Regions from separate parts of the Bradyrhizobium sp. LA6.8 genome, predicted to be linked through region 2. Evidence: predicted binding sites of a transcription regulator. Region 2 holds the regulator's gene; each other region holds the start of a gene.

Region 1 (4,508 bases), on a different contig from region 2:
AATCGTGACGAGGCGCGTCGCCGGATTGGCCTGACAGGAATCCGTTTCGGAACCGAGACCGTCGTCCACGACCGCGAAGTCCGCCGCGTCCGGATCGTCGGTGATCTGAACCCGCACCGTGGCCCGCGACAGATCGTCGGTGAAGGCGACGTGGACGCCGGCCGTCCAGAACAGGGATGTCAGCTCGACTGAAGTCTCGCCCAGCGCGATGCAGGGATGCGAGACCGATCCGATCTCGCCGCGGGCGAACACCGCGGCCGCCAGCAGGGGAACAACCGAGGCCAGGATCTTGAAACGCAACATGACACTCTACTCGCCCGGCCCTGTGTGGAACTCATACGGGAACGGTTGGGCCTTATGGTTTGCAGAGCGTAAAGGAAAGTCGTTACCGCCGGGTTGATGCGCGGAATGATCAGGCCATCTGCCGCACATCCTCCGCGAGTGCGCGGTAGGACAGCGCCTCGGCGAGATGCAGCCGGCCGATCTTGTCGGCGCCATCGAGGTCGGCGAGCGTGCGCGCCACCCGCAGCACGCGATGATAGCCGCGCGCCGACAGCCGCATGGTCTCGGCGGCGTCGCGCAGCAACTTGGCGCCTTGCGCATCGGGCTTGGCGATGTCCTCCAACACCGAGGCCGGCGCCTCGGCATTGGTGCGAACATGCGGCAGGCCCGCATCCGCGTAACGCGCGAGCTGGATGTCGCGCGCGGCTGCGACGCGCGCGGCGACTTCCGCCGAGCCCTCGGCCGGCGGCGGCAGGATCAGATCCGCGGCGGTCACCGCGGGAACCTCGATGCGCAAATCGATGCGGTCCATCAGCGGACCGGAGATGCGCGCCTGGTAGTCGCCGGTGCAGCGGTCGATGCGGCCGCGCTTGCAGGCATAGCCGGGCTCGAACGCATGGCCGCAGCGGCATGGATTCATCGCCGCGACCAGCATGAAGCGCGCAGGATAAGTCACGCGATGATTGGCGCGGGAGACGGAGACCTCGCCGTTCTCCAGCGGCTGGCGCAGCGAATCCAGCACGCGCGGATCGAATTCGGGCAGCTCGTCGAGGAACAGCACGCCCTGATGCGCAAGCGAGATCTCGCCGGGTTTTGCGCGGATGCCGCCGCCGGTGAGTGCGGCCATGCTGGCGGAATGATGCGGCGAGCGGAACGGCCGCCGCGCGGTCAGCGCGCCACCCTCGATCTCGCCGGCGACGGAAGCGATCATGGAGACTTCGAGCAATTCGCCCGGCGACAGCGGCGGCAGGATCGAGGGCAGGCGCGCCGCCAGCATCGACTTGCCGGCACCGGGCGCGCCGATCATGAGCAGGTGATGTCCGCCGGCGGCCGCGATCTCCAGCGCGCGCTTCGCGCTCTCCTGGCCCTTGATGTCGCGCAGGTCGAGCGGGGAGGCGGCGACCTCGTGCACGCGCGGCGTGGGCCGCGACAGCACCTGCGTGCCCTTGAAATGGTTGGCGATCTGGATCAGCGATTGTGCCGCGATGATCTGGATGTCCGGGCTCGCCCACGCCGCTTCCGAGCCGCAGGCCGCCGGACAGATCAAGCCTTCTTCGCGCACATTGGCGCCGATCGCGGCGGGAAGCACGCCGGCCACCGGCGCGATCGAGCCGTCGAGGCCGAGCTCGCCGAGAACGGTAAAACCGGTCAGCGCATCCGGCGGGATCGCGCCGATCGCGGCCATCAGCCCGAGCGCGATCGGCAGGTCGTAATGGCTGCCCTCCTTGGGCAGGTCTGCGGGCGCCAGATTGACGATGATCCGCCGCGCCGGCAGCGCCAGCCCCGAGGCAATCAGCGCCGAGCGAACGCGCTCCCGTGCCTCCGACACCGCCTTGTCGGGCAGGCCGACGATCGCGAAAGCCGGCAGGCCGGGCGCGACCTGCACCTGCACGTCGACCGCGCGGGCCTCGATCCCCTCAAAGGCGACGGTAGAAACCCGCTGAACCATGCCCGAACCAGCCTGCCCTCTCGTACAATTAGGGGTAGCAGAGCCCGATCATTCTTGCAAGAACAATACGAGAACAGCCGAGGGCCCGGAAAACCCTAACCGGTCGTAAACATCACGCAGACACTACGCCTCGAATGCGAGCGGCTCTCATCAGCACATCCCAACGAATGTTCGCTACTCCTAGAGCTGCGGGATGGGCCGTGATCTAACGGGTGAACAATTCAAATGCTTGCAAATCGCCGCAGAAGCGAACGACGGGTGTGCACTCGGCTCGCCAAGATTCACTTTGGCGCGGGCTCGCTGCCGAGGGATTGCACGATCACGGATATCTCGGATGGGGGCGTGAAAGTGGTGGCGGAGTTTCTGGAAGTGCCGCCGCAATTCACCATCATCTTCGCGCCCGATTATTCCCGCCAATGCCGCCTGCGCTGGCGCATCGGCTGCGAATTCGGCGCCGAGTTCACCGATTGAGCCGGACCGGCCAGGTTCCTTAACTGGACTTTAGCGTTAATCGGTAAGCATCACTGATCAGTCGCCGAGTGATCAGAGTATGCCCAAGCGTTCGTCCCTTGCCTCTCCGCCGGCGAGATTCCTGCTTTCCGCGCTCGTGATGCTTGCCCTCGGCGGCTGCCAGACCACGAGTCTGGAGGACATCACCGGCGCGCTCGGTGGCAAGTCGGAAACGGCTGGCAGGGCCGATCCGAAGCCGGACATGGACGCGCTTCGCGAACGCTATCGCGCCAAGCCTTCCGATCCCAACGTCGCGCTCGAATATGGCATGGCGCTGCGCGAGACCGGCCAGCGCGCCCAGGCCGTGGCGGTGATGGAGCAGGCCGTGCTCGCCCATCCGAGCAACAAGGCGCTGCTCGCCGGCTACGGCCGCGCGCTCGCCGACAGCGGCAATTTCCAGCAGGCTTTCGATGTGCTCAGCCGCGCGCATACGCCTGAGGATCCCGACTGGCGCATCCTGTCGGCGCAAGGCGCGGCGCTCGATCAGCTCGGCCGGAACGAAGAGGCGCAGCAATATTATTCGGCGGCGCTGAAGATCGTGCCCGAGGAGCCGCAGGTTCTGTCCAATCTCGGCCTGTCCTACATGCTCCAGAACAATCTGCCGCGGGCCGAGGAAACGTTGCGCCGCGCCTATGAGCGCAATCGCGCCGATTCCCGCGTGCGCGCCAATCTGGCGCTCGTCGTGGGACTGCAGGGAAAGCAGGCCGAGGCCGAGACCATCGTGAAGGCCGACCTGCCGCCGGATCAGGCCGCGGCAAAGGTCACGGCGCTACGGCAGTTGCTGGCGAAGAAGCAGCAGCGGGCGGACAAGTAGCCCGCCCTCGTTTCTCGTTCGCGTTGGTGCTTACGACACCTTGCGATGCGGGGCTGACCCGCGACCCGCCCTGCCCTTGAGCCTCTTGAGGAGCGGCCCGAGCAGCGAGCGCTTCGGCTTCTTCACCTCGCCACGCCCGGCGAGGCGGTTCGCCATGTTCTGGAACAGAAGGGTGGTGCGGTGGTTCTTGGAGACCTCCGCGATCATCTGGCCGTTATTGGCCGCGGTCGAGAACAATTTCGAGTCGAACGGGATCGCCGCGATCGGCTGGCTCTCCATGGTCTTGGCGAACGCCTTGACGTCGATCTCCGCGCGCTTGTGCATGCCGACCTGGTTGATGCAGTACAGCGGCGGACGGTCGTTGGGCCGTGCCGCCTTGAGCACGCTCAGCATGTTCCTGGTGTTGCGCAAATTGGCGAGATCTGGCTCGGCCACGATCACGATGTCGTCGGCATTGACGAGCGCGCGGCGCGTCCAGCCCGACCATTGGTGGGGAACGTCGAGCACGATGCAGGGTGTGGTCATGCGCAGCGTGTCGAAGATCGCATCAAAAGCTTCGGCGCCGAAATCGTAGACGCGGTCGAGCGTCGCGGGCGCCGCGAGGAGGCTGAGGCGCTCGGTGCATTTGGCGAGCAGACGCTCCATCAGCGCCGTGTCCGGCCGGTCCTGCGAGAGCACCGCGTTGGCGATGCCCTGCGCCGGGTCCTGGTTGTAGTCGAGGCCGGCGGTGCCGAAGGCGAGGTCGAGATCGATCACGACGGAATCAAGTGCGAGGTCGCGCGCGATGGTCCAGGCCACGTTGTGCGCGACCGTGGACGCACCGACGCCGCCCTTGGCGCCAACCACCGCGATGACGCGGCCGGTGATGATGGCTTCCGACGCCGAGAACAGGCTGCAGATCGAACGGACGACGTCGAGGGTTTCGACCGGTCCCACCACGTAGTCGTTGACACCGCGGCGGACCAGCTCGCGATAGGGCGCGGTGTCGTTGGGGTTGCCGATCACGACCACGCGGGTGCCGGGATCACAGACGCCGGCGAGATCGTCGAGGCCCTCGAGGATATCGCGTGTGCCGTCGGATTCGATCACGATGACGTTCGGCGTCGGCATCGTGTCATAGACTTCGATGGCCGCGGCAAGGCCGCCGCCTTTGGCGGTGAGATGCGCCTTGGCGAGACGGCGATCCTGCCCGGCCGCGGTGATCGCGGCGAGCGTCTGCTCGGTCTCGCAAAA
Region 2 (4,508 bases):
CGCGCAATCGGGGTCGCCCGCGCGGAGAGAAATGTCAGCACCCAGGTCTGATCGGTGCCGGTCCGGTAGGGAACGCCGACGCCGAGATTGATACCGACCTTGGCGGCGTCCTCCCAGCGCAGAAAACTCCTGGCATCGTGCAGGTCCTTGATGATCAGCGGCAGGCCGGCTTTCCAGATGCGGCCGGGCAGGCCGAAGCCGCGCGGAAATCTGGTATGGCGGGAGTTGAATTCGAACATGTCGGCGGTGCCGTAATAGCCGTCGACGAGCCCCATCTCGTAGGAGGTTTCGGCATCGTTGTGCCAGAGCTCGATCGCGCCGACATGGGCCTCGTCGTCGCCGCAGAACAGCACCATGACGGCTTGCAGGAATTCGCCTGAAAACACCGGCACCGCCACGCCGCAGGTCAGCCCGGCGGCGATGGCCTGATCGGTCCGCTTGAAATAGGAATCGGTGAATCTGGTGAGGATCACGGGGTGGCCGCCAGCCCAGGCCTTGCCGGGAAGCCCCTCGTCATATCCGAAGTGCAGATCCTCGCTCACGTCCCTAAACGCGGACAACCCTTCGCCGTAGAGGCCGCCGCCGAATTCCAGCCGCATGCGCGTGCGGTCAGGCACCCAGAGTTCAACGACGCGAATGAAGGTCTTCATCGAACGTGCCCGCCGTCTCAAGCCGCACCAAGCATCGGCCATTTGGCTGCGGAACGGACGTTCAAAATTCAGGCAGGACAGCGCAAACTTCGTGCGGTGGGAGACGCCACGGCTTGGTCCGCCCGATGGAGTTTCGCGGGACACAAACGACACCATCTCGCCGGCCTCGGCCGGCGATGGCGATTTTCAATCCTGGCCCGACCTGCCGGCCGGGAATGGCTGCATCAGCCGATCGGCAGGCGGGTGATGGTTGTCCGGCTGTCGGTGATGGTCTGCGGCTTGTGCTCGCGCTCGCCGAGCGGCTGGGTCACCGGTAGCTGCAGCACGGTCGCACGCTGGCCTTCGACCAGCTGCGTCACCAGCACGGATTTGCCGTCGGGGAATTCGATCGCATCATGATGGCGATCGGGAATGTGCGGATCGATCTTGCCGAATTTGCCGACGCGCGAATTGACGGTGCGCGTCCAGATCCAGCGATTGTCGTAGCGGACGTTGTCGGCGAAGGCGAGCTCCGTTCCCGGGAGCAGGCAGACCGCGACGGTCGGATCGGCCGCGGAGGCAAAGCCGCGCGTCGAGGTGCCGCGGAAGGTTGTCGTGACGATCGTCTCGCCGACTTCGGCGGGACGCGACGCGACGGCATGCAGGCTGTAGTCACACATCGGGTGCTCCTCATGCAGGGATAGCGACCCACGTCTCTTAATCGAGGCGCAGGCCTCTATCAGAGTGGAAATACCAAACGTTCTGCCGGGTTGTAGGCAAATCTACGGCTCGCCGCCGCAGGCCGCAATCACATTAACTTTCCCGAATCCACCAGGAACAAAGCCCGCCCCTTTGCATTCTGCAGGCGCGTGTCAGCGCCCCGCAGGCGCCGACCAGCCGGAATATTGCCAGCCCGGCCGCGACGGTTGGTCGACGGCGTCGAGGGCCTTGCGGACTTGCTCGCTCATGGCGGTATCCTTGCGGACATGGGGCCGCGATTGCGCGGCCAAGGCTTGCACGGCCAAGGCTTGCGACGCTGATGCTGCGATCAGCGCCACAGCAATTGTGCTCAGAACGATCCGGCGCATGACTTCTCCTCGAACCTGAAGGCCGCGAAGCAGGGCTGCTTCGTGCGGCGTGCCGAGGATTTACCGCTGGAGGAGGGGCCGGATAATCTGCGCGAAACCAGAAAGACTATCCAGCGGAAGCGGACAATCGTCCGCTCCAATCTCGGATCGGCGCCGCCGATCGAAAGCGCGCGGGGCGCCAAATAACCGATACCGGCACGTCCGGTATCAATACTTCCGGTACAGCCCGATCAGCTTGCCCTGGATCTTCACCCGGTTGGGCGGCAGAATGCGGACCTCATAGGCCGCATTGGCGGGCTCGAGCGCGATCGAGGCGCCGCGGCGGCGGAAGCGCTTGAGCGTCGCCTCCTCGTCGTCGATCAGCGCCACCACGATATCGCCGGTATCGGCGCTCTCGTTGCGCTGGATCAGCGCCATGTCGCCGTCGAGAATGCCGGCCTCGACCATGGAATCGCCGCGCACTTCGAGCGCGTAATGTTCGCCCGAGCCGAGCATGTCAGGCGGTACGCTGATGGTGTGGCTGCGGGTCTGCAAGGCCTCGATCGGCGTACCGGCCGCGATGCGGCCCATCACGGGGACCGCGACGGGGCGCTCGCCCTCGTCCGCCGGCGGGCTCGAAGTCGTGCGGACCTTGCCGAGATTGCCTTCGATGACGCTCGGCGTGAAGCCGCGGCGGCTGCCGGCAGCGGCCTGAAGCTCGGGCAGCTTGATCACCTCGATGGCGCGGGCCCGGTTGGGCAGGCGCCGGATGAAGCCGCGCTCCTCGAGCGCAGTGATCAGGCGATGGATGCCCGATTTCGAGCGCAGGTCGAGCGCGTCCTTCATCTCATCGAAGGAGGGCGGCACGCCGCTTTCCTTCAGCCGTTCGCTGATGAACCGCAGGAGCTCGTATTGTTTGCGCGTTAACATCTCGACCAAAATCCCCCGGTTGATGTCGTTCGATTCCGAGACGCTGAATTCAGCAGTAAGCCGCTACATTCTCGAAACAAATCATGAACGGACACTATATGTTCGATACATGTTCCGCAACTGCTTAATTTACCGTGAACGCGACAAAGTTCGCGGAACGCACGCGAACGAAGCGCTCAGACGGGCAGCCGCAAGACCTCGCAAGGCGTGCCGGCTTCGGCCTTCGGCGCGAATGGCGCGCGCACGAGAAGTGCCTGTGCCGCAGCGAGATTCGCAAGCAGCGAGGAATCCTGGTGATTGACCGGAAGGGCGACGAGCGTGCCGTCATCGCGGAGCTCGAGGCGTGCGCGCAGGTAATCCTCGCGCTGGTCGTTGGCGCCGACATCGCGGCCGAGCACCGCGCGTTCGCGGCGGTGATGAATCATCGAACGGCCCGAAAGCGCGCGAATCAACGGCACCATGAACAGGAAGCCGCAAACGTAGGATGACACGGGATTGCCGGGCAGGCCGATCACGCGCATCGCGCCGAGCCGCCCGTTCATCATCGGCTTGCCCGGCCGCATCGCGATCTTCCAGAACGCCATCGAGATACCTTCGTCCCTCAGCGCCTGCTGGACCAGATCGTGGTCCCCGACCGACGCGCCGCCGGTCGTGATCAGGATGTCGGCGCCGCTCTCCCGCGCGCGGCCGATGCCGGCCGTGGTGGCCTCCAGCGTATCGGCGGCAACGCCGAGGTCGATGGTATCGGCGCCCTCGCTGCGGGCGAGCGCGTGCAGGGCGTAGCCGTTGGAATAGACGATCTGGCCGTGGCCCGGCGTCGTACCCGGCATCACCAGCTCGTCGCCGGTCGCGAGGATCGCGACCTTCGGGCGTCGCCGGACTGGCAATTGCGGGTAATTCATGCCGGCGGCGAGCGCGAGGTCGCGCTCGGTGAGCCGGGCTCCCTTGCGCAGCAGCACGTCGCCTTCCGAGAAGTCGACGCCGGCGGGGCGGATGTGCCGCCCCGTTACGGCGGCTTCCTTGATGGTGATGCGCTTGCCGTCCGCGATCGTGTCCTCCTGGATCACGACCGCATCAGCGCCATCGGGAACGACACCGCCGGTGAAGATACGCACGGCCTCGCCGGCGCCGACCGATCCCGCAAACGGGCGGCCCGCCGCGACCTCGCCGATCAGGGTGAGCTGGGAGTCGATCTTCGCCGCATCGACCGCGCGCACCGCATAGCCGTCCATTGCCGACATCGCCTGCGGCGGCTGCGTGCGCCGCGCGGCGACGTCGCGCGCGAGCACGCGGTGGAAGGCTGCGTCGAGCGCGATCATCTCTTCAGGCAGCGGCTCTGCGCCCGCCAGCACCGCAGCGAGCGCGTCGGAAACCGGCATCAGGGCCACGGGTGAAAACTCCTGCTGGGCCCGTTCGGGCAAATCGGCGGCGAGAGTTCTAGCCGAGTGCAGGCGCAGAGGCAAAACAGTGGCCGCGCAGGATGATTTATCCTGCGTCATCCGCTCTGCGATGAAGGGTGAGCATCAAGTCCGCCGCGGCATGATCCAGAAAGCGAGACAGACCGGTACGAGGATGGCCATGGCGAGGACGAGAAGGACGAGAGCCACGGCCAGCATCGGTCAACTCCCCGGCGGCTTGTACGGACTGACGTCCGGCGCTGCGGGGCCCTGATCCTTGTCAGGCAGCGGGTCGGCCTGGGATTTCAGGTCGGCGGCCTTGCTGATCAGCTTGGCGGAAAGCTCAGAATCCGAGGTGGTCCTGGCGAATTTCATCAGCAGAGAGGCCTGCTTGGTGAGGTAGGTTTTGCCCAACACGACGATAAGCCCGATGTAGAATTCCCAACGGACTCATGAGTCCTGAGAGGGGCAATCGTTCCGGGAAC
Region 3 (4,508 bases), 160 kb from region 2:
GACCCGCAATGCCGAAGATGTTGTTGACGTCCCAGCAGTTGCGGCTCGAGGCGCCGCCGCCGTTGATGCCGAGATAGAAGCCGGACCAGTTGTAGATCGAGGCCACAGCAATGGGCGCCTTGGTGTAGGGGCGGGCCGCCAAATCGGCCGCCGAGGCGGGAGCCAACGCGCTGAGTGCGAACAGACTGGCCGAGGCCAGCAAAACCTTCTTCATTTCAATTCCCCAGTTTCGTTTCTCTTTGTCGGCGAAAAACGGCCGACCCAATGACCCAATCGATTTCATTGCTCTACACCATTGAAGCCGAAGGTTGTGTCACCGGGATGCCACAGCTCTCCCCGAAAAACGTTGGGAATCGGTTGGCCTGGATCTGGACGCGCGAAAACAAAAAGGCCGGCGCAAAGCCGGCCTTTCGTAACGCGGTGCGTTGGAAGCGAAGCTCAGTACTTCGCGACCACCGGGCCCCCGAAGTGATAGTTCACGCCGACCTGCACGGTGTGGAAGTTGAGCGTGCCGGTGGGCAGGGCGCCCGAGAAATAGGTCTCGCCGCCGAGGCTGCGATAGAGGTACTCGCCCTTGACCGACCACTGCGGAGCGAAGAACGCTTCGACGCCCGCACCGACGGTCCAGCCGGAGTGCCACTTGCTGTCTGACGCGGTCAGGCCGAGAGCGGAGAGGGTGATCTTGTTGTCGATCCAGGCGTAGCCGCCGGTGCCGTAGAACAGGACCTGATTGACGGCGTAGCCGATACGGCCGCGCACGGTGCCCATGGCATCGGTCTTCGAGCTCGCCGTTGCGGTCACAACGCCGAAGCCGGGAACAACAGTGGCGCCGGTCGCCGAAGCGCTGACGTCAGCCCAGGAACCATCAGCCTCGACGCCGAACACGACGTTGCCGGTCTGCCAGTTGTAGCCGGCGGTGCCGCCGACGAAGCCACCCTTCATCTTCGGGGCGCCGGAACCGTTTTCCCAGGCGCCGCCGCCGACGATACCGAGGTAGAAGCCGGTCCAGTTGTAGACCGAGGCCACCGCCACCGGAGCCTTGGTGTAGGGGCGCGCCGCGAGATCAGCGGCCGAAGCCGGAGCAGCGAGAGCGAACAAACAGGCCGAAGCCAACAAAACCTTCTTCATTTTCAAACTAATCCCAGTCCCGGTTTCTGTTTTTGCCTTCCGTGCGTTCGGAAGGACATCGGACGCCGTGGTCCAACTGATGTCGTGCTTACATCAGCAAAGCCGCAAGTTGTGTCTCCCAAAAGCCACAATAATCGCAAAACGTAACGGTGACTGACCTATAATTCCCGTTGCCCACGCAAAAAGGCCGGCGCGAGGCCGGCCTTTGATCTCCAAGCGATCCCAGAGGGATGTCAGTATCTTGCGATCAGCGGGCCGCCCCAGCGATAGTTCACGCGGACGAGGCCGATATCGACGTCCTGGCTGATGCGATCGGATCGTGTGGCGACGCCGAGCGGGGCGAAATTGCCGGATCCGGTGAAGCCGATGGTGCGGTTGCCGAGGAAGATGTGGTCGTACTCGAAGCCCACGGTCCAGTTCGGGGCGAATCCGAACTCGACGCCCGCACCCACGGTGCCGCCCCAACGGGTCTCGTTGGCCCGGTCGAACTCGAGGCCGCTGGCGACGTCGAAGCTGCGGTAGCGATCGCCGACGACGGCGCCGCCGCCCTTCACGTAGACCAGGACGTTGTTCCAGGCGTAACCGACCTGACCGGTAATCAGGCCGAAGGCGTTGATCTTCGAACGGTCGCGCAGGCCGCTGATCGCACTGATGTTGTCACCCGAGAAATCGGCCCAGTTGCCCTGGCCTTCGAAGCCGAACACCCAGTTGGCTGACTGCCAGCGGTAGCCGACCTGGCCGCCGACCGTGCCGCCGGTCGCGTTGTGGCAGCCTTCGCCTACGAGAACGCCACCGCCGATATCGACGTCCCAGCACTTGTGGCTGGTGCCGCCGCCGCCGTTGATACCGATGTAGAAGCCGCTCCAGTCGTAGATGGTCGCGATCATCGGCGCTGGGGCCTTGGTGTAGGGGCGCGCAGCGAGATCTGCCGCGCTTGCGGGAGCCGACAGCCCCAACGCGATTGCACCAATAGTACCAATCAAAATCTTATTCATTGCAGTCCCCCCAGTTTCTGACCGCTTTTCGAAGTCCCGAAGCGGCTGATCAGGCGCGACGCCTATAAGAATCTAATTCCGCGGCAAGCGTAGCTTAGGCGGGAGGCGGAGTCCGTCTCCGGAATGCAACAGTCGGGCGGCATCTGAACTGCTTCTAACTTGATGAATGTTAAGCTGTTTCGCCGTCCTCAGGAATTCGGGGAAATTCCATTTGGCGCAGGCCCGTCTTTGTGCAGCGCGGTGTCGTCTTGCCAACGCAACAAGATGAGGGGTGTCATAAGAACAAATCTGGAACGAACCCGCCAGGGGTGCTATATATGGGGATAAGTGGAGGGGTGACGGGCCGATCCGTCCGCGCAAGCGTATAGGGTCGCTTCAACAGGTTGCAGAGGACGCGGGCGCGTCCCGGGCCTTCTAAAATTCAGTGGCATTCGGAGTGGAGAGCGACGATGGCGGGAAGCGTCAACAAGGTCATTCTGGTTGGAAATCTCGGCAAGGATCCCGAAATCCGCCGCACCCAGGACGGGCGGCCGATCGCGAATTTGAGCATCGCCACCTCGGAGACCTGGCGCGACAAGAACAGCGGCGAGCGCAAGGAAAAGACCGAGTGGCATCGCGTCGTGATCTTCAATGAAGGGCTCTGCAAGGTTGCCGAGCAGTACCTGAAGAAGGGCGCGAAGGTTTACATCGAGGGCGCGCTCCAGACCCGCAAATGGACCGACCAGAGCGGCGCCGAGAAGTACTCCACCGAGGTCGTGCTCCAGGGCTTCAACTCGACCCTGACGATGCTCGACGGCCGCGGCGGCGGCGGCGGAGGCGGCAGCTTCGGCGACGAGCCGGGCGGCGATTTCGGCTCCTCCGGTCCCGTCAGCAGCGCGCCGCGCCGTGCCGTTGCCGCCGGCGGCGGCGGCGGTGGCCGCAACGGCGACATGGACGACGATATCCCGTTCTGAGGCGGGCGGGGGCGCTTCGCCCCTGATGTCACCTTGCTCGCGTAGAACGACAGGATTCCTTACCAATTGACGGGCAAGGCTCGGTTTTTGCGGGCTTGCCTCATGTGCTGCCTCAAGCTTTGACGAGGCGTGATGTGAATGGTATTAACTTGATGTTAATCCTGTTCACATGGGTTGGCCGTCGACCGGAGAGAGCCCTGCATGAGCGTTGCGCCACTGCTTGAGGCTGCTCCGGCGATCCCGCTGCATGCTTTTGCCGCCATGGCCGCCTTCGTGCTCGGCCTCGTTCAGTTTGCCGCCCCCAAGGGCACGCTGCCGCACCGGACGATCGGCTGGATCTGGGTGGCGCTGATGGCGGTGGTGGCGGCCTCGTCGTTCTGGATCCACCAGATCCGTCTGGTCGGGCCGTTCAGCCCGATCCATCTCCTGTCGATCTTCACGCTGGTGATGCTGCCGCTCGCGGTGTGGCGGGCGCATACCCATCGGGTCGCCGATCACCGGCGTATCATGATCATGACGTTCGTCGGCGCGCTCGTGATTGCCGGGCTGTTCACGCTTGTGCCTGGACGGATCATGCACCGGGTGATTTTCGGGGCCTGAGACGTGGTTCCCAATGGCTCATTCCAGCTCCGTTCGAAGCGATCGTGCTGAGCTCGTAAGTCTCTGGAAAAACAGTCGGAAAAACCGCTTCCCCAGACCTCGCAAGGGTGGTTATCAGGGGGGCGATGCGCTATATGATTCCCAGATAAAATCTCACCGGATTTCCCCTTGGCTGACGACGACAACAAGCCCGGCGACCAGCCGGCGCAACCCTCGGACATTCGTCCCGTTTCCATCTACGAGGAGATGAAGAAGTCCTACCTCGATTACGCGATGAGCGTGATCGTGGCGCGTGCGCTGCCCGATGCGCGCGACGGGTTGAAGCCGGTTCATCGCCGCATCCTCTACTCGATGAACGAGCAGGGGCACACGCCCGACAAGAAGTACGTCAAGTCGGCGCGCGTGGTCGGTGACGTGATCGGTAAATATCATCCGCATGGCGACCAGTCGATCTACGACGCCATGGTCCGGATGGCGCAGGACTTCTCGATGCGCGTGCCGCTCATCGACGGCCAGGGCAATTTCGGCTCGGTCGACGGCGATCCCCCGGCCGCCTATCGGTACACCGAAGCGCGACTGACGAAGGTGGCGTTGGCTCTGCTGGCCGATATCGACAAGGACACCGTCGACTTCCAGCCGAACTACGACAACAACGAAACCGAGCCGTCGGTCCTGCCGGCCAAGTTCCCGAACCTCCTGGTCAACGGGGCGGGCGGCATCGCGGTCGGCATGGCCACCAACATCCCGCCGCACAATCTCGGCGAGGTCATCGACGCCTGCGTCGCGTTGATCGACAATCCTGCGCTCACCATCGAGGAACTCATCAACATCG

The links. The regulator LexA, encoded in region 2, represses DNA repair genes until DNA is damaged. The targets are predictions, from matches to a motif close to TGTTCNNNNTGTGTTCNG.
Region 1: a site for LexA is predicted at 2,010-2,027, ahead of ABIA90_RS31500 (YifB family Mg chelatase-like AAA ATPase). Genes of this name have one in related genera too.
Region 3: a site for LexA is predicted at 2,402-2,419, ahead of ABIA90_RS15590 (single-stranded DNA-binding protein). Genes of this name have one in related genera too.

Annotation. Positions count from the first base shown of each region.
Region 1 is NZ_JBEPQQ010000007.1:489,968-494,475, reverse strand. Features, by position in the region: gene ABIA90_RS31505 (hypothetical protein) at 1-303, opposite strand, end outside; gene ABIA90_RS31500 (YifB family Mg chelatase-like AAA ATPase) at 413-1,951, opposite strand; gene ABIA90_RS31495 (PilZ domain-containing protein) at 2,177-2,422, shown strand; gene ABIA90_RS31490 (tetratricopeptide repeat protein) at 2,502-3,275, shown strand; gene ABIA90_RS31485 (CpaE/TadZ family protein) at 3,306-4,508, opposite strand, start outside.
Region 2 is NZ_JBEPQQ010000003.1:569,119-573,626, reverse strand. Features, by position in the region: gene ABIA90_RS16360 (GAF domain-containing protein) at 1-650, opposite strand, end outside; gene ABIA90_RS16355 (hypothetical protein) at 875-1,309, opposite strand; gene ABIA90_RS16350 (hypothetical protein) at 1,502-1,717, opposite strand; gene lexA (transcriptional repressor LexA) at 1,925-2,626, opposite strand; gene ABIA90_RS16340 (molybdopterin molybdotransferase MoeA) at 2,803-4,014, opposite strand; gene ABIA90_RS16335 (hypothetical protein) at 4,246-4,440, opposite strand.
Region 3 is NZ_JBEPQQ010000003.1:407,300-411,807, reverse strand. Features, by position in the region: gene ABIA90_RS15605 (outer membrane protein) at 1-214, opposite strand, end outside; gene ABIA90_RS15600 (outer membrane protein) at 439-1,128, opposite strand; gene ABIA90_RS15595 (outer membrane protein) at 1,362-2,123, opposite strand; gene ABIA90_RS15590 (single-stranded DNA-binding protein) at 2,573-3,076, shown strand; gene ABIA90_RS15585 (DUF2306 domain-containing protein) at 3,278-3,676, shown strand; gene gyrA (DNA gyrase subunit A) at 3,845-4,508, shown strand, end outside.